Regions from separate parts of the Cutibacterium sp. LaCa_255 genome, predicted to be linked through region 3. Evidence: riboswitches for the same ligand, from Rfam matches in the RefSeq annotation. Region 3 holds a riboswitch; each other region holds the start of a gene.
What was found. A riboswitch is a leader RNA that binds a small molecule or an ion and turns the genes downstream of it on or off. The one in region 3 is predicted to bind cobalamin.

Region 1: linked by a shared signal. The riboswitch ahead of ACP8ML_RS01800 (FecCD family ABC transporter permease) and the one ahead of ACP8ML_RS11030 (ribonucleoside-diphosphate reductase subunit alpha) in region 3 are both predicted to bind cobalamin.
Region 2: linked by a shared signal. The riboswitch ahead of ACP8ML_RS06260 (FecCD family ABC transporter permease) and the one ahead of ACP8ML_RS11030 (ribonucleoside-diphosphate reductase subunit alpha) in region 3 are both predicted to bind cobalamin.
Region 4: linked by a shared signal. The riboswitch ahead of mutA (methylmalonyl-CoA mutase small subunit) and the one ahead of ACP8ML_RS11030 (ribonucleoside-diphosphate reductase subunit alpha) in region 3 are both predicted to bind cobalamin.

The regions. Positions count from the first base shown of each region.
Region 1 covers NZ_CP190956.1:416,633-424,363, reverse strand. The annotation lists gene pstA (phosphate ABC transporter permease PstA) at 1-68, shown strand, start outside; gene pstB (phosphate ABC transporter ATP-binding protein PstB) at 87-863, shown strand; gene ACP8ML_RS01820 (ABC transporter substrate-binding protein) at 1,038-2,102, shown strand; gene ACP8ML_RS01815 (FecCD family ABC transporter permease) at 2,099-3,094, shown strand; gene ACP8ML_RS01810 (FecCD family ABC transporter permease) at 3,091-4,113, shown strand; gene ACP8ML_RS01805 (ABC transporter ATP-binding protein) at 4,110-4,916, shown strand; cobalamin riboswitch at 5,065-5,223, shown strand; gene ACP8ML_RS01800 (FecCD family ABC transporter permease) at 5,262-6,287, shown strand; gene ACP8ML_RS01795 (ABC transporter ATP-binding protein) at 6,284-7,042, shown strand; gene ACP8ML_RS01790 (ABC transporter substrate-binding protein) at 7,054-7,731, shown strand, end outside.
Region 2 covers NZ_CP190956.1:1,395,253-1,402,983, reverse strand. The annotation lists gene ACP8ML_RS06275 (YagU family protein) at 1-267, shown strand, start outside; gene ACP8ML_RS06270 (ABC transporter substrate-binding protein) at 335-1,399, opposite strand; gene ACP8ML_RS06265 (ABC transporter ATP-binding protein) at 1,396-2,229, opposite strand; gene ACP8ML_RS06260 (FecCD family ABC transporter permease) at 2,226-3,245, opposite strand; cobalamin riboswitch at 3,407-3,528, opposite strand; gene ACP8ML_RS06255 (hypothetical protein) at 4,033-5,331, shown strand; gene ACP8ML_RS06250 (hypothetical protein) at 5,389-5,955, shown strand; gene ACP8ML_RS06245 (hypothetical protein) at 5,962-6,591, shown strand; gene lpdA (dihydrolipoyl dehydrogenase) at 6,775-7,731, opposite strand, start outside.
Region 3 covers NZ_CP190956.1:2,418,049-2,425,779, reverse strand. The annotation lists gene ACP8ML_RS11035 (ribonucleotide-diphosphate reductase subunit beta) at 162-1,148, opposite strand; gene ACP8ML_RS11030 (ribonucleoside-diphosphate reductase subunit alpha) at 1,185-3,749, opposite strand; cobalamin riboswitch at 3,862-4,053, opposite strand; gene ACP8ML_RS11025 (NADH:flavin oxidoreductase/NADH oxidase) at 4,226-5,326, opposite strand; gene ACP8ML_RS11020 (YciI family protein) at 5,397-5,675, opposite strand; gene ACP8ML_RS11015 (MarP family serine protease) at 5,881-7,074, opposite strand; gene idi (isopentenyl-diphosphate Delta-isomerase) at 7,213-7,731, shown strand, end outside.
Region 4 covers NZ_CP190956.1:749,441-757,171, reverse strand. The annotation lists gene meaB (methylmalonyl Co-A mutase-associated GTPase MeaB) at 1-363, opposite strand, end outside; gene scpA (methylmalonyl-CoA mutase) at 512-2,701, opposite strand; gene mutA (methylmalonyl-CoA mutase small subunit) at 2,698-4,608, opposite strand; cobalamin riboswitch at 4,688-4,939, opposite strand; gene ACP8ML_RS03275 (alpha/beta fold hydrolase) at 5,010-6,017, opposite strand; gene ACP8ML_RS03270 (hypothetical protein) at 6,122-6,502, shown strand; gene ACP8ML_RS03265 (nucleotide sugar dehydrogenase) at 6,499-7,665, shown strand; gene ACP8ML_RS03260 (alpha-amylase family protein) at 7,669-7,731, opposite strand, start outside.

The DNA.
Region 1 (7,731 bases), 770 kb from region 3:
TCGTCATGGGACTCAACCTCATTGCCCGTGGCATCTCCCGCCGCTACATGCGTCGCATGGGCAAGTGACACGAAAGAGAGCTGAATATGGCAAAGCGGATCGAGGTCAAGGACCTCAACATCTACTACGGCTCCTTCCACGCCGTTGAGTCGGTGAACCTGACCGTCGAGCCCCGTACCGTGACGGCTTTCATCGGCCCGTCCGGTTGTGGCAAGTCGACCGTGCTGCGGACCCTCAACCGCATGCACGAGGTCATCCCCGGTGCCTACTGCACCGGCAAGGTGGAGCTCGACGGCGTCGATCTCTACGGCAAGGGCGTCGACCCGGTGGCCGTGCGACGCAATATCGGCATGGTTTTCCAGCGAGCGAACCCGTTCCCGGCGATGTCAATTCGCGACAACGTCGTGGCCGGTCTGAAGCTCAATGGCGTACGCGACAACAAGCTGCTCGACGAGGCCTGCGAGAAGTCACTGCGCGGCGCCAACCTGTGGGACGAGGTCAAGGATCGCCTGGAGCGCTCCGGTGCCTCCCTGTCTGGTGGTCAGCAGCAGCGTCTGTGCATCGCCCGCGCCATCGCCGTCGAGCCGGAGGTTCTACTCATGGACGAGCCCTGCTCGGCCCTGGACCCGATCTCGACCCTGGCCATCGAGGACCTTGTCGGAGAGCTCAAGGAGCGCTTCACCGTGGTCATCGTGACCCACAACATGCAGCAGGCCGCTCGTGTCTCCGACCAGACCGCCTTCTTCAACCTCAAGGCCCAGGGAGAACCTGGCCGCCTCGTCGAGATCGACCGCACCGACAAGATCTTCTCCAACCCGAAGGAGAAGGCCACCGAGGATTACATCTCCGGTCGTTTCGGCTGAGTCGACCCACCCGTCATCTCGAAGCCCCGAGGCAACACGCCCCGGGGCTTCGTCGTCTTCCTCCTGCTGGCAAGGGGTTGTACGCCCAATGACACATGGTCCTTACGTTGCTGGATTTTCCTTCTCAGGGTTGACTAACCTAACAAGGCATTGTCACGGTACCAAGGAGAATTCATGTTCCCGTCCCCCATATCGAGGCGCACCATCCTCGCATCGTCTCTCGGCCTCGGTGCCGCCGCAGCTCTGGCCGGTTGTAGCAAGGACACTGACACCTCGCCCAGTGGCGCGAACCAGCACTCGTCAGCCACCAAGGGGTTCCCGGTGAGGATCAAGCATGCCTGGGGCGAGACTGTGGTGAAGTCTCCTGCAACCCGCATTGCCACCACTGGGTGGGCTGGTCAGGATGCCGTCCTGGCCATCGGACTGGTTCCCGTCGGCATGCCGAAAGCCACTTATGGCGATCCCTCCGGAAAGGGGATGCACACATGGGTGGCTGATGCCCTGGCCAAGCTCAATGCGACCGGCGACAAGGCGCCCAAGCTCTACGACGAGACCAGCGACACCGACGCCGCCGCCATCGCAGCGACCCAACCTGATCTCGTCAGCGGCCTCAACTCCGGGATGACCAAGGAGCAGTACGACAAGCTCTCCAAGATCGCCCCCACCCTTCCCTACCTCGAAAAGGCGTGGAGCATCGACTGGCGTACCCACCTGCGCACCATCGCCGAGGTCGTCGGAAAGGCCGACAAGGCCGAAGAGGTCATCATGTCCTGCGAGAAGTCGATCGCTGACGCCTTGGCTGCGCACCCCGACGTCAAGGGACTCACCGCTGGAATGTTCTATTTCGACGTCAAGAAGCTCTCGGAGATCTCGGTTTACACCAAGGGCGACTCTCGTGCTGACTACCTCACCGACCTCGGCTTCAAGGCGCCGTCATCAATCCAGAAGCTGTCGGCGGAGTCGAAGCAGTTCTACACCACGGCTTCGGCGGAGAAGGCCGACATGTTCAATGACGTCGACCTCATCGTCTGCTACGGAGATCCCAAAACCCTTCCCGGTCTGCTCGCCAAGCACCCGTTGCTCTCGAAGATCACCGCTGTGCGCAAGGGAGCAGTGGCCGTTCTCGAGGACAACTCCCCGCTCGCGGCATCGATGTCTGCCAGTGCCTTGTCCATCCCCGGTCAGGTGGGACCGCTCGTCGAGCGACTGGCCGAAGCGGCCACGAAGGCGAAGGCGTGACACCACGGAGGGGATGGACCCTGCTCGTCGTCACCGTCCTGCTCGCCTGTCTGTGCGCGGCCTCGGTGATGGTGGGTTCACGATCCATCCCGCTCCATGATCTGTGGACGACCCTGAGACAGCCGTCCGCTGACCCCTTTGTCGCCGAGGTCATCCGCTCACGCGTTCCACGCACGGTTCTCGGCCTGGTGTCCGGAGCCGCCCTCGCACTCTCCGGCGCCCTCATGCAGGCGCTGACCCGCAATCCCCTGGCCGATCCAGGAATTCTCGGCATCAACTCCGGGGCCGCTCTCGCTGTCCTCGTCGGTATCGCCCACCTGGGCCTGACGGCACCAATCCAGTACGTCTGGCTGGCCGTTGCCGGGGCTACCGCAGCTGCCGCCCTGGTCTGGCTCATCGGAGCCGGAAGCCGCAGCCGGCCAACTCCCGTCCGACTGGCACTGGCCGGAGCCATCGTCACCGCCGTCCTCACCGGTTTCATTCAGATGGTGTTGTTACCTCACCCGAACCTGCTGCAATCCTTCCGAACCTGGCAGGCAGGATCCCTCAGCGGACCCAATCTGGGACAGATCGCGACGGTGTCTCCTCTGCTCCTCGTCGGAGTGGTGCTGGCTGCCATCAGCGCCCCAGGCCTGAACACCCTCGCGCTGGGAGAAGACCTGGCAGCGGGCCTGGGGACGCGAGTGACTGTCGTCCGGGTGACGTCATCGGTGGCCGCCGTCCTGCTGGCAGCTGGAACCACGGCGCTGACGGGTCCCATCGGGTTCGTGGGGCTCATCGCCCCTCACGCCGTGCGGGCCGTCGTCGGCCCGGACAATCGGCGGGTGCTGGCATGGTGTGCCATCTGCGGACCCGTTCTGGTGCTGGCGTCCGACGTCCTGGGACGCGTCATCACTCGGCCTGCCGACGTCGCGGTGGGAATCGTCACCGCAATCATCGGAGCTCCGGTGTTCATCGCCCTGATCCGTTGCCGGGAGGTGAGACAACGATGAGCGCGCTTGCTCTCGTGCGGCAGGGGCGACGGCACCGCCGCCTGCGTCGTGGTCTGGTCGTGACCATCTTGTCGGTGGCAACTGTCGCCGCTTTCATTGCCAGCCTGTGCCTTGGCGAGCAGATGTACTCGCCGTCACAAGTCGTCGACGCTCTCCGCGGGCAGGTCGGCCCGGCATCCTTCATCATCGGTGACCTCCGTCTCCCACGCACCATTGCCGGACTTCTCTGTGGCGCTGCATTTGGCCTTGTCGGAGCATTGTTCCAGGCCCTGCTGCGCAACACGTTGGCAAGCCCTGACGTCATCGGGATCACGGCCGGGGCCAACACTGCCGCGGTAGCTGGAATCATCGTGCTCGGATGGTCCGGCCTGCAGCTGACGTGTCTGGCCGTCGCGGGAGCGATCGTAACGGCCGGCATCGTCGTCGGGCTTGCGCGCCACGACACATCAGGTGGCGAGCGGCTCATCCTCATGGGCATTGCGACGGGGGCTATGGCGACCGCAGGGACGATGTGGCTGATGGTCCGCGCCGATCCCAATGATGCGGCTGGGGCTGCTCGTTGGCTCGCGGGCAACCTTGCCGTGGCTTCCGCTGACCAATCCGCCACTCTCGCCGTCGTCCTTGTCATCGGCCTACCGGTGCTGCTGGCCAACTCTCGCCACCTCGGGACCATGGACGTGGGGGATGACCTGGCCACCGGGCTGGGGGTACACGTGGAGCGGACTCGTGCTCTGCTCATGATCGTCGGGGTCATCGTGCTGGCCTGCGCCACTGCCGTTGCAGGACCGATCGCCTTCGTGTCGCTGATGTGCGGACCGATTGCATTTCGACTGTGTGGCCCAGGAGATGCCCCACTCATGGCCTCCGCGCTCACTGGATCGGTCCTGGTACTGGTGTGCGACTTCGTCGGCGCCAACCTCATGTCACACACCTATCCGGTGGGGCTGGTCACCGGGATTCTGGGCGGGGTGTACCTGCTCATCGTCATGGCTCGTCAGTCTCGAAAGGAGAGTGCGTGAGAACCAGTCATCATCTGAAGGCCGACGCGGTATCGGTTGGGTACGGAGACCGCGCCGTCCTGGACCACCTCGACCTCAGCATCCCGACCGGAAGGATCGGGGCAATCATTGGCCCGAACGGTTGTGGCAAATCCACCCTGTTACGGACGATGACACGCTTGATCCGCCCCAGCAGCGGTCAGGTCGTCCTGGACGGTCAGGAGCTCCCCACTGTGCCGACCCGGCAACTCGCCCGTGTCGTCGGGTTGTTGCCGCAGTCCCCGACAGCTCCGACGACGATCACCGTCGCAGATCTGGTGGCGCGCGGACGCGCTCCTCACCAAGGAATTTTCGGACGATGGACCACCGCCGATGAGCAGGCGGTGGCGTCGGCGCTGGAACGCACTGGAATCGTCGAGCTGGCCCGACGACCGGTTGACGAGCTGTCCGGAGGTCAGCGCCAGCGAGTGTGGATCGCCATGGCCTTGGCCCAGAACACCGACGTGCTCTTCCTCGACGAACCGACGACCTACCTTGATCTGGCCCATCAGATCGACGTTCTCAGCTTGTTGCGTGACCTCAACCGCCGTGACGGGGTGACGATCGTCATGGTGCTCCATGACATCAACATGGCGGCGCGCTACTGCGACTGGTTAGTGGCCATGCGTGACGGGGAGATTCGAGCGAACGGAACCCCCACCGAGGTCATCACCGCCGACGTCATGCGAGAAGTCTTTGGCCTGCACACGCACATCATCCATGCCCCGGATGTCGGGACGCCCATCGTCATCCCGATCGACACCGTGGGGGTCGATGACGGCTGACTCGCGAGAAGCCCTCCATGGTGCGTCACTGACGTCGGGCCCTCGCCGATGGGTATGGCATCGACCGTCGCCACATCGCCTTCATGAGGTACTGGAGACAGGACAACGCTGCGATGTGAGGGTAACCGAATTCCATTTGTGAGGCACGGCTAAGATGACTGCGTCCGGCGTAGGGAACCCCGTGTGAATCGGGGGCTGACGCGCAGCGGTAAGGCGGACGAACGGGCAGACAAGCCACTGGGAAACCGGGAAGGCGCCCGTTCGGTTGAGGCCAAGTCCGAAAACCTCCTGGACCGTATCTGACCGACGGCCGCGCGATTCGGCCCTGACGAGGACGGCTTTCCCTTGGCTCGACTCCTTCACCGCCGTACCCCGGCTCACTTCTTCCTACTCGTGACTCTCCTCGTGCTCACGCCGGTACTCTCGATTGCCTTTGGTGCCGCACCGGTACCCATCGGTCAGGTCTTGGGGGTACTCGCCGACCATTGTGGCATTCCCATTCACGTGACCTGGGACTCCATTACCGACGCGATCGTCTGGCAGAACCGCATGCCTCGCATCGTCACCGGGCTCGGCGTCGGCGCGACCCTCGGTGTCGCCGGAGTCGCCCTCCAAGCCGTGGTTCGCAACCCCCTCGCTGAGCCCTACGTACTTGGTGTGAGCGCGGGAGCCTCCTCGGGAGCTGCCGCGGCGATCATCATCGTCGGCGTCACCTCATCATTCGCAGTAGCCGGCATGGCCTTCCTGGGAGCGCTGCTGTCGACCGCGATCGTGCTGTTCATGGGCGGCGGCCGGAACTCGTCGACGCTGCGTCTCGTCCTCGCCGGTCTCGCGGTGGGATTCATCTTTCAAGCCGTCACCAATTTCATCATCTTCTCCTCCGACTCGGCCGAGACTGCACGCGCGGTGATGTTCTGGACCCTCGGTGACCTGTCTCGAGCCAGCTGGGGGCAGGGATGGACGAACGTTGTCGTCGCGATCGTTCTGACTGTACTGCTGTGGGCATGTGCCCCATGGCTCGACGCGTTGGCGTCTGGGGATTCCACGGCCACCGCGGTCGGGATCGACCCGACCGTCATCCGTGTGCTGCTTCTCGTCCCCGTATCGGCTGGGGTGGCCACGGCGGTGGCTATCTCCGGCGGCATCGGTTTCGTCGGACTGGTCATCCCCCACCTCATGCGATCCTTCATCGGTCATGGCCACCGTCGGTTGGTGGTCTCCTCAGCGATAGCCGGAGCCATCTTCCTGATGTGGGCCGACACCTTCTCACGCACCGTGTTCAGCCCAGCCGAACTGCCCATCGGAGTCATCACGGGTCTGCTCGGCGCGCCGTTCCTCCTCGTGTTGGTGCGACGGGAGGCGATGGCATGATCACCGCTTCCGACTTAGTCATTCACCGAGGACAGCGGGTTGTCCTCGACGGCGTCGATCTTTCAGCGGATCAGGGCGTGACCATCGGGGTCGTCGGCTCCAATGGCGCAGGAAAGTCAACCTTGTTGTCTGCGCTGTACCGCAACGTCGCGATTGCCTCCGGACGAGTCACCGTCAGCGACCATGATCTCTCAGCCATGAATCGCCGCGAGATTGCGCGCGAGGTCGCCGTCGTCTCTCAGATTCCCGATCAAGCCCTGCCGCTGACGGTTCGCGACACCGTCTCCCTGGGACGACTCCCCCACCGATCGCTCATGGGATACGGGGATGCGACCGATCGTGACATCGTCGACAATGCCCTGACGAGAACGGACCTGACAGGTCTCGCGGATCGACTCGTCACCCAGTTGTCCGGCGGGGAACGTCAGAGGGTTCTCGTCGCCCGAGCCATCGCCCAGCAGGCCGGCCATCTGCTGCTCGACGAGCCCACCAATCACCTCGACATCGGCCATCAGTTCGCCCTGCTCGACCTCGTCAAAACCATTGACGCCACCACCGTGATCGTGCTCCATGACCTCAACCTGGCAGCTCGAGCATGCGACCGACTGGTGTTGCTTGATCAAGGCCGCCTCGTCGCCTCCGGCCCTTGTGAGGAGGTCCTGCAACCCGATCTGCTGTCGCGAATCTACCGGGTCGACGTGGACCGCATTTCCCACGACGGACACATCCATCTTCTGTTCAACCCACCACGATGAAGGAGAACACCATGTCAGCCCTCCGCACCCGCCGCACGACTCGCGCAGCGGCGGCAACCCTCGCGGGACTGTGCGCCCTGTCCATGAGCGCCTGCGCTGGTTCCTCAACCGATAAGTCCTCTCCGTCGGCCTCGGCGTCCTCGGCACTGCCCAGGACGGTCTTGAGCTGCACCGAGAAGCTCAGCTTCACCGATTCCCCCAAGCGGGTCATCATGCTGGGAGACATCGATGCCTCGACCATGGCTGCCCTCGGCGTACTTGACCACGTCATTGGTCGCGCCGGGCAGATCAAGGAAGACGCCTTTGACGCCGGCACGCTTGCCAAGATCAAGGCCATTCCGCAGATCGCCTCCCAGGAGCTCGACACCGGCGGCGCGAAGGTGTCCACCGAGACCATCCTCAACCAGCATGCGGATCTGGTCATCGGCTACGACACCGGCGTCGACCGCGCAGCTCTGCGCAAGGCCGGAGTCAAGACGTACAGCCCTGACGCCATGTGTCCTGACAAGGCTCCCGCATCACCGGCCACCTTCTCCCTCGTCACCCAGGAGGTGACGAAAATCGGAAACATCTTCAACGTCGCGGACAAGGCCAAGGAGGTCAACAAAAACCTCGAGGGCAAGATCAAGAAGATCGAGTCCCAGGCAGGATCGGGTACCAAGGACGGTGCAGCTGCCCTGTACATCACT
Region 2 (7,731 bases), 1.0 Mb from region 3:
CTGCTGGCCGAGAAGTACCCTCGCGTCAAGCTGTGGCAGGGCGCGGTGTTCGGCTTGGCCATCTGGGTGCTCTTCCATCTCGTCCTCATGCCAGCCATGGGCACCGTCCCCGCCCCCTGGCACCAGCCCTTCGACGAGCACCTCAGCGAGTCCTTCGGGCACGTGTTCTGGATGTGGGTCATCGAGCTCACCCGGCGTGACCTGCGCAATCGCATCACCGGAGAGCCTGATGCCGAGGTTCCGCTCCCTGCACTTGGAGGCAACTGACATCGGATGTGGATCCGCACTGGTCTGCTCGACGACCGTGTGAAGGTGGGCGATCGTCGAGCGAAGCTCAGCCACGAGCGGTCACGTCGTGCCGCGGCTTGATCCCTGACGCAGGGACCATGCGGTACTTCTCCAAGGACTGTCGTAGTGTCTCGGCGGCATCGACGTTGAGTGGGCTGCTGGTCCACGCCGGGTACGCGATGTTGACGAACCGGCGGTTCTTCACGGCAGGAAGGTTCTTCGTGGCCGGATTGGCCTCGAGCAGGGCGACCTTCTGGGCCTTCGTCTGGCCGGGGTAGTCGTTGAAGACGATGACGTCGGGTCGGGTCTGCGCGATCTTCTCCCACGAGATCGTCGTCCACGTGTTGGCCACGTCCGTGGTGGCGCTCACGGCACCCGCCGCCTTGATGATGACTTCGGGGCCGCCGTAGCGCCCACTGGTGAACACGCTGCCGGTGTCGCCGCTGTCGACCATGAGCACCGTCGGCTTGGTCGATGCCTGAGGGGCTCGGGCCAGAGCCCGACGTCGCGTGTCGATGTCCTTGACGACCTTCCGGGCCTCCTGGGTGTGCCCTGTGACGGCGCCCAGGTTGCTCAGATCCGACCGCAGGGCCGTCCAGGGGTCCATGACTCCGCGAGCCTTGTCATCGCTCTTCGCACGGCAGCTCTCCGACAACACGTAGGCACTGATGCCCCGTGCGCGCAGCTCCTCGGGAGTGAGATGGGTGCTCTCACCGTATCCATATCCGTACCCGGCGAGCATGACGTCGGGTCGCGCGCCCAGAACCTGTTCGAGCGTCGGGTAGGAGCCGTCACTGTCGGGCAGGGCCGACACCGCCCGGTGGCCGTAAACCTTCGCCAGGGCGTCAGTCTGGCCCTTGATCCCCGTTGCCGCGACGATCTGGTCGCCGGCGCCGATGGACAACATCATCGCGACCATGTTGCTGTCGTTGACGAACACTCGTCGCGCATGGGAGGGGAAGGCTCGGCGAGCACCACAATTGGTGATGGTGACCGTCGAGGGGCCAAAGGCGCTCGAGGTCGAGGAACTCGTGTGGGTCACGTGGGCGCAGCTCGTGAGGGCGATGGTGAGGGCGGCCGCGCCGGCGACGATGAGTGGTGATCGGGTCATGAGGTGCCTTCCGGTCGGGATGTGTCAGTGGGATGGGTGTGACACAACGGGCCGGGGCTCGCCGGGTCACAGAGAAGATGGGATAGGCCCGTGATGGGGTCGACGTGGCGTGTGAGCCTCATGCCGAACGCCCTGCTCACCTCGCCACGGGTGAACACGTCATGTGGTGGACCCTGGGTGAGCACGTGTCCCCCTGCGAGGACGGCGACGTGATCGGCGTACCGCTCGGTCAACGTGAGGTCATGGATCGCCACGACGACGGTCTGGTCGAGGTCACGGATGAGTGCGAGCAGGTGGTGCTGCTGGGCCAGGTCCAGGTGGTTGGTCGGTTCGTCCAGCATGAGTATGGGAGTGCGCTGGGCCAGCCCACGGGCCAGCATGACTCGACGGCGTTCCCCACCGGACAGTCGTGAGCAGGGTCGATCGGCGTAGTCGGACATGTCGACCCGGTCTAGTGATTCCATGACGATGCGATGCTCGTCCTCACCGCCGTGGTCCCACGGCCGTCCATAAGGGGTGCGACCCAGGGCGACGAGTTCACGCACGAGCAGGTCACCAGGTGGTGAGTCCTCCTGGGCGACGAAGGACACCTGGCGTGCGCGTTGTCTGGCCGAGAGACGTCGGAGGGGGACGTCGTCGAGGAACACGTCTCCGGCGGCCGGCCGGCTGATTCCGGCGATGGCACGCAGCAGGGTCGACTTGCCCGAACCGTTGAGCCCGATGATGGCCGTGACGGTACCGGGTTCGAAGTCCAGATCGACGTCTCGGACGATGGTTCGCCCCTCGACCTGCGCCGCGAGACGTCGTGTGGTCAGTCGGGTTCCCATCATGCCCCCGCGTACTGGTAGTGGCGCCGTCCCAGCAGTAGTAGGAGTACTGGGGCTCCTAGCAGACCTGTGACGATGCTCAACGAAGTCTCCTGAGGTCGGCTCGCCACCCGGGAGAGGACGTCGACCCACACGAGGAAGAGCGCACCGAACAAAGCGCTGACCGGCAGGACGACGCGATGGCGCGGTCCCACGAGGAGCCTAGTGAGGTGGGGAATGACGAGGCCCACGAATCCGATGCCGCCGGAGACCGCGACGATCGCGCTCACGAGGATGGCCTGGACGATGAAGAGGGCGACTCTCAGGCCGGTGACCGGGACCCCGAGCGAGGAGGCGAGTTCCGGGCCTGCTGCCAGCGCGTCGAGCCACCTCGATCCAATCATGAGCAACAGCAGGGTGACGAGGACCACCACCGCCGTCGGCACGAGGGTCTGCCAGGAGGCACCCGCCACGCTGCCCAACAGCCAGAAGAGGACGGACTGGGCCGATTTCGGGTCGTTGCTGTGGAAGACCAGGAAGCTCGACATCGCGCTGAAGGCCGAGGACATGACGACACCGGTGAGGACGAGCCGCAAGGGGCTCAGACCTCCCTGGGCCATGGCGATGCCGAACACGGCCGCGGTCGCGACGAGGGCACCGAGAAGGGCACCCAGGTACAGCGAGTACACGCCGAAGGCCGCCAGCGTTCCCGTGGTGATGGCGGCTGTCGCCCCGACGCTGGCCCCTGCCGAGACCCCGAGCATGTAGGGATCGGCCAACGGGTTGCGTACCAAGGTCTGCATGACGGCACCACCGACGGACAGTCCGGCCCCGGCAACGACGGCCAGCACCGTTCGTGGAAGTCGCAACCCCCACACGATCTGGTCCGCGGTGGCCTCGACGCTGCCTCCGCGCACGTGTACATCCAGGACATGCCACGCCTGTTCGACGGGCAGCCGGATCGTGCCGAAGGCCAGCGAGAGCACGACCCTCAGAGCAAGAGCAACCGCCAGGACCAGCAGTACGGGCCCGGCGGGCAACCGGCGATCCTCGTGGGCCCGCGATGACGTCGATCCGTCCGACGATTGCCGTTGCCCGCGCGAAGCGCAGGGATGGGTGTCTCGATGGCGGACGTGTGGCAAAGGAACTCCTGGCGGTTGACGCCCATCTCGCGAGGCGTACGGCGGCTGCATTCGCCGGGAGGTTTTCGGACTCGGGGTCGCGCGGCTCGTCCCCCTTCCCAGGTGTCTCCACCCAGTGGGCTCGCGGCGAGCCATCACCCACACCGCTGCGCGTCAGTCCTGGATTCGCACCAGGTTCCCTGGCCGGCGAAACGCACCGTACCACGCAGGTGGTGAATCGTCCCACTCATCCATGACCCCGCCCCGAGAATCCAAATTTCCATCCCGAGCGACATGTCCAAGAAGTGGCGGATGTCTCACTCGTACACTGTCCACATGCGAGGTCATGCAGTGATGGCGGACCCGGAAGGCGACGTGCGGATTCGGTATATATTTACGAGATGATATAAAGGCTGTCGACGGGTCCAGTGGTCTTGTTATTGCTTGGGCGTCATTGCACCGGTTCGGTGTCCGATCACATGCTCGTCATCACGGGTTCATGTCCTGTTCGCAACCGCGTCATTACTCGATATTCCAGATCGCCGCCCTTTGTGAATTGAACCTCCGCGTCGCTAGCATCGGATCGCAGATCCTCCCGGGATGGTTGCCCATACTCCTTGACAGGGGCGTGCATCGACTTCCACAGGGGCTCTGTGAAGCACGTCAATTCCTATGGATGCGAATCCGTGAGGAGTATGAAAAAGCCATGTCCTTGAAGAGACGTCCAGGGCGCAGAGTTCTCGCGGCGGCTGCCTCGGCAGTCCTCGCAGTGTCTGCCATGATGCAGGTGCCGGCGGCTCACGCCGTCATTCCACCCAAGCCGCAGGGCTATCCGATCGCGCACCTCTATGAGTCGTGCACGGATGCCTCCGCCCACGCCCAGGGATACCCCGAGTGGCATTACGGTGAGACGGGACGACGCTACCTCAGCGACGGCACGATCCAGTTCACCAACCGCACCGATCAGGTCGTGCCGTACACCGGCACGATCGAAACTGAGAGCAACCACGACATTTCGGCGACCTCGGCGGCGAAGCTCCCCTCTGGATGGAACACCACCGCCAAGTCTGACATCGGCCTCAAGATGTCCAATGGCTGGGTCGAGGGTGAGACCGTCGGTCCCGTCAAGCTCAAGCCAGGTGAGTCGATCCGCGTCGAATACGGCGTCCTCGAGAAGGACTTCGTCTCGATGTTCGTCACTTGCCGCGACGGCGTCCTGCAGAACTCCAACGGCGCTAACGTCATTCGTGGCACCGGTCCGGCCGGGCGATACGCCTTCGTCTACCTCATCCACGCCGACGGCTCCATCTCGGATCTGGCGATGCAGATCCCGTCGCGCCACGCGGGTGCCAACAGCAAGCCGATGGGATCGGACGCGTACACCGCCATGTCGGGCCCCAGCCTGGAGTCCGTGGCGAAGCCGACCGACCACGTCGTCGAGCCCGCCGTCGCTCCGCAGAAGGATCCGTCCTGGCCGGCGAAGGGTCAGACCTGCCGTGCCCGCGACATCGCGTGGTACCCCTACGACATCTCGTCGATCCAGCCCACCTACCGCAAGCCCGGCTATTCGACGGACTTCCTCAACTGGTCGAAGGCCCCCTACGACTACCACCCGGTGACCGACTTCGTCGTGGGCGCCCAGTACAACGGGTACGCCAACTGGATGGGTCGCTACGGCCGCCCGCCGGCAGGATGGCTTGGCTCGGTTGACAGCACCTACCGTGCCTATATGCCCGTCGGAACCGCCCTCGGTGCGGTACATCTGCAGCCCGGTGAGCGCGTGCGCGTCACCTATGGCACGACGATGACCCGCGTGAACTATCGCGAGATCCACTGCGGCAGGGACGGAAAGTACAGCTTGGTGTCGAACTACGGCACCGCCTCGGCGCCGAGCGGTTTCTGGGCCGAGGCCACCGTCACCTCCCGGGACGGCAGCGTTCGCAAGATCGACGTCACTCCCGACAAGTACCGCCAGCTCCCCCTGCCGACTCAGTCAGACCGCTGACCTAGCCGTCCCCGACACCACGACCACCGTCAATCCCGACCACGAAGGAGAACACTCATGATCACCCGACTTCTTGCCGTTCCCGCAGCCCTCGCCGCCTCGGCCGCTTTCACGGTCGTTCCGGCCCAGGCTGCTACCCCGGCCCAGGCCGCCAACCCCACGACGATCGGCGCCTCCTGCGCCAACATCGGTGAGACCGGCCAGACCATCACCCGGACCCGTAGCTACTTCGACGGCTCGGCCGGCACGTGGACCATCTCGAACTACAACGACGAGCCGCTGCCCATCACCCGGACCATCACCGAGACCAAGACGAAAACCTGGAACGTCTCGGCCGGGGTCGACTTCCCGATCCTCGACCTCATCCACGTCACCTTCTCGACGAGCTACACCGACAGCCAGTCCTACGAGGTCGGCGACACCGTCGGCCCGTACAACCTGGCGCCGGGCAAGACCGCGGTCCTGCGTGCCGGATGGGTCGTCTCGGACTTCCGTGGCCAGCACACCGTCTGCGGCTCCGATCACACCTGGAAGGCCAACGGTGGCGAGTTCACCGCGAGCCTTCCGAAGGAGCGTCACATCGCCATCAGCACCCGCGACAACGACCCCTCCCTCGAGGCCTGATCGCCCATGGGATTCCTGACACACCAGGTGCGTCGCGGGGTCACACTCGCGGCGGCGGCTGCCCTGTCAGTGGCCCCGTTCGCCGTCTCCGACGCCCATGCGGCCGAGTCGGCCTCCGCCAGTGACCCCACCCAGTTCGAGCTGCCGCAACGGTGGAACTCCGATTACGAGCCGGGAACCGCGTGCTCGACCCCCGGTGAGAACGGCACCTACCTGACGGCCAAGAAGCGTTGGTTCAAGCAGACCGATGCCTCCAGCGTCGCGAACAACACCGCCAATGCGGTGCCCGTCTCGACGAAGGTGAAACAGTCGCGCACCCAGACCCTCCAGGTCAGCGCAAAGGTCGCCGGTCAGGGTGACCTGGCCAAGATCATGACGCAGACCTTCGGGTTCACCTACGTCAACGAGGTCCACTGGTCGCTCAAGCAGGTCGTCGGGCCCTACACCCTGCCCGCCGGCAAGGAAGGACGTCTGGCCTGGGGATTCATCATCCTCGACGCCGACGCCCAGAACGTCCACTGTGCGCCGAACCTCAGCTGGCAGGCCACAGGTCGCCCGTACCACGTCTCGGCCCCCGAGAGCCGGTACGCCGAACTCCAGATCGACAACCCGGAGTACGAGGACCTCTCGTACTGACACCGGACACCAGAGATCGAGGGGCCGCGGATGACCGCGGCCCCTCGATCCGTCTTCGTCGTGGGTCTCATGCCCTCCATTCGCGTCTTCGAACCCGCTCTGTTGCAACACCGGGGCTTGCGGCCCAGACTCCGAGGCGGGGCCCCGTCATCAGGACCCCGCCTCAAGCCATACATGAGAACGTCAGATGTTGATCATCTCTCCGCCAATACCCTCGACAGCATCCTTGAGGGCCTCCGACAGGGACGGATGCGGGAAGATGTTGCGGGCGACCTCGTCAGTGGTGATGTCCCACATCTGTGCTACGGTGAGCGCCGGGATGAGCTCGGACACGTCGTGTCCGATGATGGTGGCTCCCAGCAGCTCGTTGTGACGGGCGTCGGCGACGACCTTGACGAAGCCGGACCCGTCACCCATGCCCCAAGCCTTGCCGTTGGCCGAGAACGGGAACCGTGACACCTTGACGTCGTAGCCCTGTTCCTTGGCCTGGGCCTCGGGGTAGCCGAAGGTGGCGACCTGCGGCTGACAGTAGGTGACCCGAGGGATCATGGCGTAGTTGATGGGCATGGTCTGCGCCCCGGCGATGGTCTCGGCGGCGACGACGCCCTGGGCCTCGGCGGTGTGGGCCAGCATGAGCTTGGCCGTGCAGTCACCGATGGCGTAGATGCCCGGGACGCTGGTGCGCATGAAGTCGTCGATCTCGATGGCGCCACGTTCGGTGAGCTTGACACCGGTGGTCTCCAGGCCGTAACCCTCGACCCGCGGGGCGAAGCCGACAGCCTGCAGGACCCGGTCAGCCTCGAGCACGGTGGACTCGCCGCCCTTGGCCGGACTCACCGTCACCTTGACCTTGTCTCCCGAGTCGTCGATCGACTCGACCTTGGTACCGGCCATGACCTTGACACCGAGCTTCTTGTAGGCCCTGGTGAGTTCCTTGGAGACCTCGGGATCCTCATTGGGGACCATCCGGTCGAGGTACTCGACGATCGTGACCTGGGCGCCGTAGTTGGCCAGGACGTAGGCGAACTCGGTGCCGATGGCGCCGGAACCAGCGATGACGATCGATCCGGGGACCTCGTCGGAGAGGATCTGCTCCTTGTAGGTGACGACGCGGGCCGACAGCTGGGTTCCCGGCAAGGT
Region 3 (7,731 bases):
ACGTCATAGGACCCTAACAAGGGATGATGTCAGCCCCAAAGCATATTTTGGGGCTGACATCGTCCGCGTGCATGCCATGGCGACTTCATGCACGCTCACCATCGGGGTGACGAATACCCCACGAACGAGGACTCGTCGAAGATCGGGGTCCGCTCCCGATCTCACCGACCACCGGTGGCGTGGGCATTGACCTCGTAGGAGGTGTTGGTGGCCTCGAAGAAATTGACCAGCTGGAGGGTGTCATTGGCCGTGGCCATCCATTTCGCCGGGTTGGCGACGCGGTACTCCGGCTCGAAACCGAGCTCCTCCAGACGACGATCTGCCAGGTACTTGACGTAGTCATTGACGTAATCAGCATTCATTCCGAGGATGCCGCGGGGGAGCATGTCGCGGTTGTACTGCTCCTCCATGGACACCCCCTCGACGATCATGTCGTGGATCTCGGTCGCGAACTCCTCGGTGGCGACCTCCGGGTTCTCCTCCAACACCGTCAGGATGAGGTTCATGCCGAATTTCAGGTGGAGGGACTCGTCGCGGACCACCCAGTCGATGAGGGAGCCGAAATTGCGCAGCAGGTTTCGCTGCCGGAAGGACAGCGCGACCATGAACCCGGAGTAGAACCAGATGCCTTCGAGAATGATGTTGTAAGCCACCAGGTTGCGCACGAAGTCCTGCTTGCCCTCGACAGTGGTGATGTCGAGGGTCTGCTCGGTCATCTGCTTGATGAAGGCCACCTCGAAGGACTCCTTGCGGGCCATCGACGGGACGTGGACGTGGGAGCGGTAGGCCTCGTCGCGGTCGATCGGGAAGGTCTCGAGGACATACTCGAATGCCATGCAGTGGTTGGCCTCCTCCCACATCTGCTTGGCCAGGTAGAGGTGGCACTCGGCCGCATTGACGTAGGGGTAGACCCCGAAGGCCAACGCCTTGTTGACCAGCAGCTCGTTGGGGTTGAAGTAGCTCATGAGGTGGGTTAAGGCATGGTGCTCATCAGGAGTCATCCGGCTGAAGTCGGCGAGGTCCTCATCGAGCTGGATCTCGTTGGGGAACCACGTGTTCGCCACGGCCTGGTTGTAGAGGTCGTAGGCCCACGGGTAGATGACGGGCTTGAGCAGCAGCCCTTTGTGGATTCCGGATCCAAGGATCATGGTGTTCTCGCTTTCAGTGGGGGGAACGGTCGTCGGTCACTGGCAGGACTCGCACTGCAGGCGTTCCTGGGGGTCCACCGGGCAGGAGGTGCCGTCGACGAGATCGAGGGCCATGACGGGTTCGGCGTCGAGTGCCTCGGTCAGGGGCTTTTCAATGGTCGTGGTGCTGGTGTCACGTCGTGCTGCGGTGGCGAATCCACGACGAGGACCGTTGCGATGTCCGGCAGCCTTGTTGACCGCCACCGTTGACTGCTCGGCGGTGTGACGGGGCAGCATGTGGAGGTAGTAGGTCGTCTTGACGCCCATCCGCCATGCTGCGGTGTAGAGGTCCTCCATGTCACCGACCGACCGGGAGGCCAGGTAGATGTTGCGGCTGATGGCCTGGTCCACCCACTTCTGCGCCCTGGCGGCCACGTTGAGGTAGGCCATTGGATCCAGGGTGAAGGAGGTGCGGTACAGACGTCGCAGAGATGCCGGGATGGCCTCGATCTCGCTGGGATCCCCCTGACGGCGCAGCAATTCCTCGCGCACCTTCTCCCACAGCCCGAGGTCCTTGAGGTCGGCCACCAGGTTGCGGTTGACCTCGAGGAACTTCCCGGCCGAGGTGGCTCGGGAGAACATCTGGGAGAACTGCGGGTCCAGACCCGGCGTCGTGCCAGCGACCAGGCCGATCGACGCGGTCGGGGCGATGGCCATCAGAGTGGCGTTGCGCATTCCGCGACTCACCTTGGTACGCAGCCCGTCCCAGTCCATCCTCGTCACCCGGTCGACATCAACGGGAATGCCACGGTCGCGCTCCAGGAGAGCCAGGGTGTCGACCGGGACCATCCCCTTCGACCAGCCGGATCCTGCGAACATCGGGTACGAGCCACGCTCGGTGGCCAGATCAGCGGAGGTGTCGATGGCGTGCCAGCTGATGAATTCAATGACCCGGTCGACGATCTCGCAGGCCTCGGGGGAGTCGTAAGGAATCCGCACCTGCTCGAGCATGTCCGTCAGCCCCATGACGCCCAGGCCGATGGCCCGGTTCTCCACGTTGGATCGCTCGGCCTGAGGCACCGCCGAAGCGGTGATGTCGACGAGGTTGTCGAGGTGGCGCACCGCCAGCCGAGTGGTGGCGGCCAGTTGGTTCCAGTCGATGCGACGTTTCCCGCGCGGCCCGACGAGGTGTCCGGCGAGGTTGACCGAAGCCAGGTTGCACACCGAGGTGTGGTCGCGGTCCTGGGGCAGGCAGATCTCGGTGCACAGATTCGAGGAGTGGATCGTCCCGGTGTTGCTGTTCAACGCGCGGGTATTGACGCTGTCCTTCCACGTCAACCACGGGTGGGATGTCGTCTGCAGGCTCACCAGGATGGCTCGGAACTGTTCGCGGGCCGTGGTGCGGTGGAAACGCTTGATGTGGCCGGCCTCGGCCTCGGCGATGTAGTGGGCGTAACGCTTCGAGAAGGCCGACCCGGTGAGCTCGGTGAGATCGGGGGTCTCGGCGGGGTCGAAGAGGTACCAGTCCTCGTCCTTGGCGACGCGTTTCATGAACTCGTCGGAGATCCACACCGCGGTGTCGGCGGTGCGGGTCCGCCGGTACGGGTCACCGGAGTTCTGCCGCAGATCGAGGAACTGCGGGAAGTCCATGTGCCAGTTCTCCATGTAGAAGCACAGTGCGCCGAGCTTTTTGCCTCCGCGGGAGACGGCCCGCAGCGTCGAGTCGATGGTGTGCATGAAGGGGATCGGACCGGTCGACGCAGTGTTGTCGGAGCGAATAGGTGACCCCTCGCAGCGCAGGTCGGACATCGACAGCCCGATGCCGCCGGTGCCCTTGGTGATCCACATGACGTCACGGATCGTCCGGGCGATGTGCTCCAAATCGTCCTCGGTGCGCATGACAAAGCAGTTGGACAGCTGACCAGCCGGGGTGCCCGCGTTGACAAGGGTGGATCCAGCCGCGAGATGACGCAGGTTACTCATCGAGTCGTAGAGGGCGAGGGCAGAGGAGGTGGGATCGTCCTCGGTGAGGCTGAGCCCCATCGCCACGCGCATCCAGAAGTACTGCGGTACTTCCAACGCTCGCTGGTCGGGGGTACGCAACAGGTAACGGTTGACCATGGTGCGCACGCCGGTGAAGCCGATGAGGTCGTCACGGATGGGATCAAGGGCCGTGGCGAGGGCGTCGAGGTCGAAGAGCCGCCCCAGTCGCTCGTCGAGGTGGCCGTCGGCGACGAGTTTGTCGATCGTGCGCGGGAAGCAGGCATGATGGAGGTCTCGCACCCGCTCTGGGCCGGCGTCACCGAGACCGTCGTGGGTGTCGTCGAACACCTCCTTGTACAGCTTCTTGACGGCGATTCGGCTAGCAATGGTGTCGAAGGCGGGGTCGTCCTTGGCATTGCCCAGAGCCACCTGGATGACGGCCTCGTCCAGGGCGTCGGTGGTGATCCCGTCGAACAGGGTGATCTCCACCTCGGCCTGCAGCAGGGTTGCCCGGGCAACGGCGTCGTCGAGCCCACGGGCTGAGTCAATGATGGATGCAGCGACTTCGTTGCCGTCGTAGGGGGCCAGGGATCCGTCGCGCTTGCGGACGCGGATGGTCGAGATGGGGTCGGCGCTCATTGCAATTCCTCCGTGCGATGCCGTAGGCACGCGATCGGGCGGAATGCGGCGGGGACACTGGTCCCCATGAACGCTGCGACACTTCCCGCGAGATCGCGAACCGGGCCCCGCGGTTGCGGGACCACACCTGGCAGGTCTTCGGACTCACGAGCACTTGTTGCCTACTGGCCGTCGCTTCCCATGCCGAAGCACAGTGCATGATGACGGCGGTCGTTCTCGTACACCGCTGCGGGGCAGCTCCGGATTCTCACCGGATTCCCTCTTGGCCCGTGCGAACACGGGAACCATGTGCACTCGCCACTATATGAACGCTGATCAATAAGAGTCAACACAAGATGTAGGGGCATTGAGCGTGTTGGACGTCTCACGGACGCACACCATGACGGCCCCCTGACGGCCGGCGGATTCAGGACACCGAACACGCCGCCGTCACCGGGCTTCGTCGAGCGTCAGAAACGCTGAAACTCTCGACGTCCTCAGCGCCACGCTCCCCGGAATCTCGCCGGATGCCACGGGGCGTCCTCGTTGGGAACTCCCAACTCGTGGGCGGCGCGCAATGGCCAGTTGGTGTCCCGCAGAGCTGCCCGTCCGATCATGATGGCGTCGGCACTGCCCTTCTGGAGCAGCTCCTCGGCCAACTCTGCGGTCCAGATCATGCCGACGGTGGCGGTGGGAATCCCGGCCTCGGCGCGCACTCGAGCCGCCAAGTCAGCCTGGTAGGCCGGGGCGACGGGGATCGGTGCGGACGAGTTGCCGCCCGAGGAGGCGTCGAGGAGATCGACTCCGGCCTCCGCGAAACGACGCGACAGCTCGACAGAATCGTCGACCTGCCAGCCGTCTTCCCGCCAGTCGGTGACAGATAGACGCGCCAACAGGGGCATGTCGTCGGGAATCGCACCGCGCACGGCCGTCGCAACCTCCAACGGCAGGCGGACGCGTCCGTCGAAGTCACCGCCCCAGTCGTCGGTGCGGGTGTTGGACAGCGGCGAGTAAAACTGGTGCAGCAGATAACCGTGGGCGCTGTGAAGTTCGACGGCGTCGAATCCAGCGTCCACAGCACGCGCGGCGGCGGCGCGGAAGTCGTCGACGACCTTCTCGATGCCGTTCTCGTCAAGGGCGTTGACGGGCAGGCCGACGTACTGCTTGCCGTCAGCAGGGGCGGTGGTCGGACCGACGGGAATCCAGCCGCCGTGCTCGGGAGGCACCACCTCGCCCTGGAACCCCGGCCACCACTTCTCGGTGGAGGCCTTCCGGCCGGCGTGACCGAGCTGCACGGCGATCTTGCCACCAAGCTCGTGGACGGCATCAGTGACGGTGCGCCAGGCAGCCACTTGGTCGTCATTCCACAACCCGGTGTCAGCAGGGCTGATGCGGCCTTCGGGGCTGACCGCGGTGGCCTCGGCGACGATGAGGCCGAAGCCACCAGCGGCAAAGGACCCGTAATGGACGAGATGCCAGGTGCCCGGGATCCCGTCGTGAGAATCCACCGCGTACTGGCACATCGGTGGTACCCAGGCGCGGTTGCGAACTGTCAGGCTACGGAGAGTGAGGGGCTGGAACAGCAGAGGTGACTTCATGACTCCATGACACCACGCGTTTCAACCGTCATCCCGTCAATCTCGACCGTCAGCCAGGTTGGCAGCCGTGTCAGACGTGGTGGTGGTAATTCGGCTTCCACTCGCGCACTGAGGTCACCTGGACAGCCGTCTTGGGGTAGGGGTCAGCCTCCAGCAAATGATCGAGAACATCGCGGTCAGGCACGGTGTAGATGAGCACCGCTCCGCTGCCGTCAGCCAACGGGCCGGCATTGACGAGCTGGCCACGTTCGCGCATGACATCAAGGTTCTCCAGATGGGCCGGGCGCGCGGCCATGCGCTCCTCGGAATGGGCGGGATCATAATGGGTTTCGACGATGAAAACTGCCATGACTCAATGCTATTGGGACATCGACCGGAACTGAAGCGTTGAGAGGGCGTCGGACGTTGACGCGTCATTGTGCGGCATGGGATGCCCTGGGATGCCGCCACGGTGTCGGTGCTTGTCAAATGACGTTTCGGGAAATCAGGGTGGCAAACGTGCGCGGAACCGTCCCACGACGGGAACATTGGGCGCTCAAGATTTTGACACCAGCTCAGCCAACGGTGCACCAGCCGGTCGCAGCCGCGGTGGTGTCGTTGGCCCCAGCACGGATGAACTTGCGAGTCTGGTTGTTCGACAGCGCGTACCCGGTCTGCGGCTGGGCGGTGGACCGGGCGAAGATCGTGCCGGCGACCTTGCCGTCCGTCGTCAGCAGTGGCCCACCCGAGTTGCCCGGACGTACCGTGCCGCGCAGCGAGAGGATCTCGCGGACGACGGTGTCGGTGCCGTAGATGTTCTCACCGCGAGCCATGATCGACCCACGCACGGTGGCGGCCTCGAGGGTGTACGGACCATCAAGTGGGAATCCGGCGACGACCGTCGGATCACCATCCTTGACAGCCGACGCCATTGTCAAGGCTGGGGCATGAAGGTCGGGAACCGCCAACACCGCCAGGTCCATGTCCGGGTCGTAGGAGACGACGCGGGCTTGCAGTCGAGCCCCAGATCCGCCCACCTGCACGGTGACCTGGTTGGACCCGGCGACGACATGGGCGTTCGTCACCACCCGGTGGCGAGAACTCACCCATCCGGTGCCCTCGGAGGCCCGATCACACCGTGGTGCCCGCGACCGCACCTTGACGATGGATTGAGCTGCGCGCCGCACTCCAGGAGTAGTGACGGTCTCGTCGTCGGGAGCCGGTGCGGGCAGGCTGGGAGCTTCGTCGGCGAAGACCTTCGGGAAGGTGTCAGCAGCTCGGCCGACCAGCCGGGCAGCGGCCTCGTTGACCTCATCCGGGATGACGCGATTGGTCTGGGTGATGACGGATGACTCGTCGATGGCCTCGGTCCATGACGGCGGCAGGATGGGGGAGAGGGCTGTTGCCGCCACCGTGACGACAAGTGCGGTTGCGATGACGTTGAGCACTGAGCCGCCGAAACGGTCCACGTTGCCCAACCCCACCGAGTTGAATGCGCGGTGGATGTGTTGGGCGATGTGGACGCAGATGCCCTGAATGATCTCGGCAATGACGAGGGTGATGCACACCCGCACCGCACCTGCGGCCAGCCAGGTCCAATTCTCGTCGAAGAACTGGGCAGCGACGATGCCGGAGGTCCACAGACCGGCCCACACCCCGAGGACCAACCCGATGAGGCTGGCCACTCCGACGACGGCCCCGCGCATCCACCCGGCCATGGCACGCATGGTGAGGTACACCACGAGGATGACGTCGAGGATGTGCGGCATGGCTCTCCCGTCGGAGGTGGGTGGACGAAGTGACGAATACAGCATCTCAATGGTGCCTTTGAGGTGGCGATGAGCCAACGTAGGGGACCCGAACGCATTCGACTTCGCGGAATTCGTGGTTGTTGGTAGCTTGACGTCATGAGTCATCACGATGGCGAGGATGGGGGCACGCCTGCCCATGACGCGGATTCTGTCCACGACGATCTCGTCATCCTGCTCGACGACGACGGCAACCAGGTCGGGACCGCTCCCCGAGCGACCGTTCACAGCCAGCACACCCCACGACATCTGGCCTTTTCCTGCCATGTCCTTGACGTCGGCGGGCGAGTTCTGCTGACCCGACGAGCCCTGACGAAGGTGGCCTGGCCGGGGGTGTGGACGAACACCTGTTGTGGGCATCCGCGGGTCGGCGAAACGATCATCGACGCGGCAGTGCGTCGCACTCACCAAGAGCTCGGCCTCGATCTCGATCCGCGTCGGATGCGCATCGTCCTTCCTGGTTTTTCCTATCGCGCCACCGACGCTGGCGGCATTGTCGAGGACGAGCTGTGTCCGGTCGTCGTTGCCCGGTTGTCCCTTCCCGAGGAACTCGTCGAGTTGAATCCTGACCCGGACGAGGTCGAAGAGGTCACCTGGGTGGGCTGGCAGGACATGTAC
Region 4 (7,731 bases), 1.1 Mb from region 3:
CTCGTCACGGTTGCACAGATCCCCCATGCGGGTGCGGTCACCGAGGATCGAACCGCCGGTGCGGGTCGAGGAAGGGTCGACGGCCAGGACGGCAACCTTGTAGTTGAACTCGTCGATGAGCTTGGTGCCCATGACATTGATGAAGGTCGACTTACCGGCGCCGGGAACACCCGAGATACCGACACGGATGGCGTCACCAGTGTGAGGAGCCAGCAGGCGCAACATCTCGCGTGCCTTCTCGCGATGTGCCGGTTTGCTCGACTCCACCAGAGTCAGCGCTTTGGCAATGTGCTGGCGGCTCCCGGCCAGGACTTGCTCAACCAGTTCGGGGACGTCGATCGGCATGATCACCATTTCCTTCATCGGGTGGGTACGTCTACCGTACCGCCCACGGACAACGTTCATGGCGGAGGGCTCATACCCAGTGGCTTTCAGGTCCGTATGACGGTGGCCCCTGGAACCTCGCGGGGTTCCAGGGGCCAATCCTTCAGTCTCGTGGACCGATCCAGTCTCAGTCGTCGCTGTGAGCGGCGAGGAGCTTCTCCATCAGCTCGATGGCAGCGTCCGGGATGACGGTGCCAGGTGGGTAGATGGCGGCTGCGCCGTCATCCTTGAGCTCCTGGAAGTCCTGGGTCGGGATGACGCCACCAACAACGATCATGATGTCGGAGCGGCCAAGCTTGTCCAGTTCCTTGCGCAGGGCCGGCACCAGGGTGAGGTGTCCGGCGGCCAACGAGGAGACACCGACGACGTGGACGTCGCCCTCGACAGCCTGTCGAGCGGTCTCCTCAGGGGTCTGGAACAGCGGGCCGACGTCGACGTCCATGCCGAGGTCCGCGTAGGCGGTCGCGACGACCTTCTGGCCACGGTCGTGACCATCCTGACCCATCTTCGCGATCATGATGCGAGGACGACGGCCTTCCTTCTCCTCGAACTTCTTGATGAGGTCGTGGACCTTCTTGGTCGACTCGGTGCTACCGGCTGCCTTGCTGTACACGCCCTCAATGGTACGGATCTGAGCGGTGTAGCGCCCGAAGACCTTCTCCATTGCGTCGGACATCTCGCCGACGGAGGCGTTGGCGCGACCGGCGTCGATGCACAGCTTGAGCAGGTTGCGGTCGGGATCGCTCGGGTCCGGGTTGGCAGCAGCCCAGGTGAGCTTCTCCAGAGCAGCCTGGCAGGCCTCCTCGTCACGGTTGGCGCGAAGCTGCTCGAGCTTGGCCTTCTGTTCCTTGAGCACCTGGGTGTTGTCGACCTTGAGGACCTCGAGATCCTCTTCCTCATCGAGACGGTACTTGTTGACGCCGATGAGGGGCTGACGACCGGAGTCGATACGGGCCTGGGTACGGGCAGCGGCCTCCTCGATACGCATCTTCGGGATGCCCTTCTCGATGGCCTTGGCCATACCGCCGGCCTTCTCGACCTCCTGGATGTGGGCCCAGGCCTTGCGAGCCAGCTCGAGGGTGAGCTTCTCGACGTAGGCGGAACCGCTCCAGGGATCGATGACGCGGCAGGTGCCCGACTCCTGCTGGATGAACAGCTGGGTGTTTCGAGCGATACGAGCGGAGAAGTCTGTCGGCAGGGCGATGGCCTCGTCGAGGGAGTTGGTGTGCAGGGACTGGGTGTGTCCCTGGGTGGCTCCCATGGCCTCCACACAGGTACGGATGACGTTGTTGTACACGTCCTGAGCGGTCAGCGACCAGCCAGAGGTCTGCGAGTGGGTACGCAGGCTCATGGACTTCGGGTTCTTAGGCCCGAACTGGTTGACGAGCTTGGCCCACAGCATGCGAGCCGCGCGCATCTTGGCGACCTCCATGAAGAAGTTGGTGCCAATGGCCCAGAAGAAGGACAGACGCGGTGCGAACTGGTCGACCTTCAGGCCCACCGACTCGCCAGCGCGGATGTAGTCGACTCCGTCGGCCAGGGTGTAGGCCATCTCGATGTCGGCGGTCGCGCCGGCCTCCTGCATGTGGTAGCCGGAGATGGAGATGGAGTTCCACTTCGGCATGTTCGCGCTGGTGAAGGCGAAGATGTCGGAGATGATCCGCATCGAGGGCAGCGGCGGGTAGATGTACGTGTTACGAACCATGAACTCCTTGAGGATGTCGTTCTGGATCGTTCCGGCGAGCTGCTCGGGCTTGGCGCCCTGCTCCTCGGCGGTCACAACGTACAGGGCGAGAATCGGCAACACGGCGCCGTTCATCGTCATGGACACCGACATGCGGTCCAGCGGAATACCCGCGAAAAGCTCACGCATGTCCAGGATGGAGTCCACAGCCACACCAGCCATGCCGACGTCACCGGGAACACGCGGGTTGTCGGAGTCGTAACCACGGTGGGTCGGCAGGTCGAAGGCGACCGACAGACCCTTCTGACCAGCGGCCAGGTTACGGCGGTAGAACGCGTTGGACTCCTTGGCGGTGGAGAATCCGGCGTACTGACGAATCGTCCACGGACGGAAGGCGTACATGGTGGCGTACGGGCCGTGGGTGAAGGGCGGCAGACCGGCGTAGGTGTCCAGCCAGTCCATGTCAGCGTAGACGTCCTCGGAGTACAGGTGGCCAACCGGAATCTGCTCCGGAGTGGTCCAGGGCTCCTGCTCACCAGCGGCGGCGGCCAACTTGGCGAACTGCTCCTGTGCGTCCGCGGGGACCGGAGAGTCTCCGAGGTTGATGGAATCGAAACGAGGCAGGGTGGTCACTTGGCAACTCCCAACGTGTCCAGAGTGGTGGTCAGGACGTCAACGACGTCCATTCCGAGGTAGATGCGCCCGTCGACGACCTTCTCGGCCTCGGCAGCGTCATCACCAAATTCCTTGAAGGCACCCGACAGGTAGACCAGCTTGGCGCCAGCCTCCTTGAGGGCCTTGGCGACCTCGAGGCCCTGGGCCGCGTAGGTCTTGGCGTTCGAACACAGGTCAGCGACCTCGGCACCGGACTCCTTGAAGGCCTTGACGACCTCTTCAGTGGTGCCTCCCTCGCACTCCGGGGTCTCCATGCCGGCGATGTGCCACACCGGGGCGGAGAATCCCTCGCGAGGACCGAAGTCACGACGGGTTCCCAGGCAAGCCAGGAAAACCTTCGGACGCTCGGAGCAGGTGGCGGAACGATCAACGAGGGCCTCGAAGATCTCGGCGTCGCGGCGCCACTCCAGCCCGTTGCGCTCGGCAGTTTCGGGGTACGGCTTGGTCTCGACCGTCTTGGCGTCGAGCAGCGGGAACTCGCTGACGGCCGTGATCGGCTGCTTGCGGGTCGCCAGACGCTTGGCGCGCTCGGCATTCAGCTTGTCGAGCTCGGTGCGGACGTGGTCGCCGGTCACGGCGGCGGCCATGCCACCGGCAGCCTCGACAGCCTGGAACTCGACCCAAGCGGCTTCTTCCAGCTTCTTAGTCAGAGCCTCAACGTAGAAGGAGCCACCAGCCGGGTCATTGGCGCGACCGATGTTGGACTCCTCGGCGAGGATGATGCCAGTGTTGCGGGCGATACGACGCGAGAAGTCGCTCTTCGGCAGGCCGATGGCGGCATCGAAGGGCAGGGTCGTGACGGCCTCGGCACCACCGACAGCAGCACCGAAGGTCGAGATGGTGCCTCGCAAGATGTTGACGTAGGGATCGTCACGGGTCAGCTCACGCCAGCTGGTGACGGCCTCCTGACGGGCACCACGCTTGGCGGCCGGCACCTCGAAGACCTCACCGACACGGTTCCACAGGGTGCGCAGGGCGCGCAGACGGCAGATGGTCAGGAACTGGTCGTGGGTGGCGGACACCCGGAAGTTGATGGCGTCGAACGCCTGCTCGGCGGTCAGTCCCTGCTCCATGAGAGCGCGGACATACTCGACGCCGGTGGCGATGGCCCAGGCGAGCTCATGCACGTCGCCGGCACCAGCATTGTGGTAGATCGTGGCGTCAACGACGAAGGCGCGGGAGTTCTTGTACTTCTCGATCTTCCTGACCCACTCGCCCATGCCGGACAGATCCGGGGTGCCACCGTTGAGGGCGGCGAAACCGATCGGGTCCAGACCGAGGTTGAACGACAGTTTGTCGGGCTCGATCTTGGAATCGGCGTAGACCTTGAGGAGGGCCTCGGCGGCAGCCTCCTGGTCGTCGCGGCTGGAGACCTCGACCTTGGCCAGGTCCAGCAGCACGTCCTTGAGATCGCCGGCGATGTCCTCGGGGTTGATGGCGTCGGCACCGACGCGCAGCCACAGGGACGTCACGCCACGCTCGAGGTCAGCGATGACGGCCTTCTTGGTGAACTCGACGTCGGGATCCTCGTGAAGGGCTCGGACGTCCCACGCGTCCATGCTGCCGTCACGGACCGTCGTGCCACGGGTAAAGGGCGGCACGCCCGGGGCGCCGAGCTTCTCGGAGGCATCCTGACGCCGGTACATCGGCTCGATCTGGATGCCGTCGACCGTGGTCGGCTCGAGGCGCTTCATTCCCTGCTCGATGTTGAGTTCCTTGCCCTCGGGGCGACCCCGGTTCAAGACTTTGAGGACCGCGTCCTCCCACTGTTCGTGGGTGACCTTCGGGAAGTCCCCGGCCAGGCTCAACTCCTCGGGCATCCTGTCCTCGACGGGCTTGGATGCGAGGTTGTCAGGATCAGTCATTCGTCAGACTCCTGCTCCGCTGTGGATGGTTGGACGACCTCGGCCGGCCCTCGAGACCTCGGACGCTGTGGCACACGCGGGTGCACCACACGCTCTGGCAGGTATTCGGACTCATGGGCACCTCGTCTGCCGACGAGTCCTACGTCACCGCTTCCCAGACCGAAGCCCAGTGCTTGATCGACGTCCACCCGGTCCGAGAACCAGATGGGCGACGATGGTGATGTCGTTCCCACTCACCGCTGCGGGGCAGTTCCGGAGTTTCACCGGATTCCCTCTTACCGCCTTGAAACCCCGGACGGGATTCCTCGGCACCAGCACCTACGATACTAGGCTGCGCACAATCGGCATAGCGCACTGGGGGTGCATGTGCACGATTGTGCGAAACGAACGTGAGCGGCCTTTCACCGTGCTTTCCGAACCTGCAAGGTCCCGGGTCGGGCGGCGACGGCATCAATCCAGTCGCGCAGGTGGGCGTGGACATGTCGACGGTTCACCTCATTGAGGATCTCGTGGCGCGCCCCGGGGTAGAGAACGAGGTCCACCTCACGCGAGCCCGAGTCGCGCAACTGACGCGCGACCTGGCGCACTCCCCTGCCGGAGTCCCCCACCGGGTCCTTGGCGCCCGACATCAGCAGAATGGGAAGTGCCGGTGGAGTCGCTCGGAAGATCTCGGTGGAGTTGGCGAGTTCGATAAGCCGGACGAGTTCGCGGTAGAAGGCTGCGGTGCAGACGAAACCGCACAGCGGGTCGTCGTTGTAGGCGTCCACGACGCGAGCGTCTCGGGACAACCAGTCGTAGTCGGTGCGAGCCGGCAGGAAGGCCCGGTTGAAGGACCCGAAGGACAGGGTGTTGAGCAGTGGGCTGCGGGAGTCTTCCCCCACCATGAGCACCTGGGCCTGGGCCAGCCCGGTAGCGACAGTGCTCAACGGCCCCAGGGAGGAGCCAGTGCCGATGATGACCAGGCCGGTCATCTCGCGTCCCCGACGAACGGCCAGGACACGAGCAAGGAACGACCCCATCGAGTGTCCGACGAGGAACCACGGCTTCCCCTCCAACCTAGCCATGAAGTGGTCAGCGACGGCGGACAGATCGTCGAGCATCTGGTGGTAGCCACGATCAGACGTGGTTCCGAGTTCTCCTGTGGCGGCAGCACGCGGCCCGTGTCCACGGTGGTCGTTCGCCACGACGAGCCAGCCGTCGGCCGCAAGCACCTGGGCGACCTCGTCATAGCGAGCCGCGTACTCGGCCATACCGTGGCAGAACTGCACCAAGCCCTTGATGGGGCGCCCCGACACAGCCTCAGGACGCCAGACAAGGACGTCGACGTCGGCTCCGTCATCAACGGTGATGGTGATGGTGTCCATAGTTCCTCCCAGACAGCTCACCCCGGACAAAACCGTCTCAACCATACCGACGTCCTCATTGCGCTTATCACACAGCCTGGCCGCAAGAGAACTTAGTGGTGGATGCCCCGCCAGTGCTGCCCGTCACTGACTCCGTGATTCTCTCCCGGTTGGCAGACACCGTCATCGTTGTGGCCCAGGTCGGACACACGACCGTCGACCAGGTTGAAAGCACAGTTTCCTCCATCGAGAACGCAGGAGGCATGGTCTCGGGCATCGTCCTGAACCGTGCCGACTCCTCGAAACTGTCGCATCTGAGATACGGCGAATCGGCGTACGGCTACGGATACACGAAATACGACAGCGACTACTCGTCATCACCCGCCACGGCTTCACAGGGGCACCCCAGAAACAGGAGACGTCAGGGAGTAAGAGCATTCCCCGACGGGCAACCTCCAGACACCACAACGCACACGTCTAAGATGATGGTGGTCCATGTGCAACGGCCAGCATTCATACCGTCGCACACAGCTATCTGGGAGTGCCCGTGAAAATCGCTGTCGCAGGACTGGGCTATGTCGGCATGGCCAATGCAGTGTTGCTCGCCCAGCACAACCGTGTCGTTGCTGTCGACATCGACGCTGAACGCGTCTCGATGGTCAACAACGGACAGACGACGATCGTCGATCCTCTGATCGCGGAGTACCTGGCTCACCACGACTTGGACCTGCGTGCCACCACTGATCCGCAGGACGCGTACCGGGGGGCGGACTTCGTCATTATCGCCACCCCGACGAACTATGACCCTGACCAGAATTATTTCGACACCTCGAGCGTCGACGGAGTCCTCGACCTGGTACAGGAGCTCGCCCCCGAGGCGACCATCGTCATCAAGTCGACAATTCCGGTGGGATTCGTCGAGGGGGTTCGCAAGGAGCGCCCCGGACTCGACGTCATCTTCTCCCCTGAGTTCCTCCGCGAGGGCAAGGCCCTCTACGACAACGTCCATCCGTCACGGATCGTCGTCGGATCGGACTCGGCTAAGGCCCACCTCTTCGCCGACCTCATGACTGCCGGGGCCGTCGACACCGACATCCCCGTACTCTTCGTCGGGGCCACCGAGGCAGAGGCCATCAAGCTGTTCGCCAACACCTACCTGGCGATGCGGGTCTCCTTCTTCAACGAGCTCGACACCTACGCTTCCCAGCGTGGGCTGTCCACCCGTCAGGTCATTGACGGGGTGTGCCTGGATCCGCGCATCGGCAACCACTACAACAACCCGTCCTTCGGTTACGGCGGTTACTGTCTGCCCAAGGACACCCGTCAGCTACTGGCCAACTACCAGGATGTCCCCCAGACCCTCATTCAAGCCATCGTCGACTCCAACACGGTGCGCAAGGACTTCATCGCCTCCGACATCATCGCCAGGAATCCGAAGCGGGTGGGTATCTTCCGACTGGTCATGAAGGCCGGCTCGGACAACTTCCGCTCCTCCTCGATCCAAGGGGTCATGAAGCGCATCAAGGCCAAGGGCATCGAGGTCGTCGTCTATGAGCCGACCTTCGAGGGGGATGAGTTCTTCCGCTCGAAGGTCACCAGAGACCTTGACTCCTTCAAGGCCGACTGCGACGTCATCATCGCCAATCGGATGTCCCCCGAGCTGGCTGACGTCGCCGAGAAGGTCTACACCCGAGACCTCTTCGGCGGCGACTGAGTCTCAGGTCCGGCTGGACCAGATGACCTGACCCGCCTCGCGGATGAGGGCCGAGCATCCGTCGCG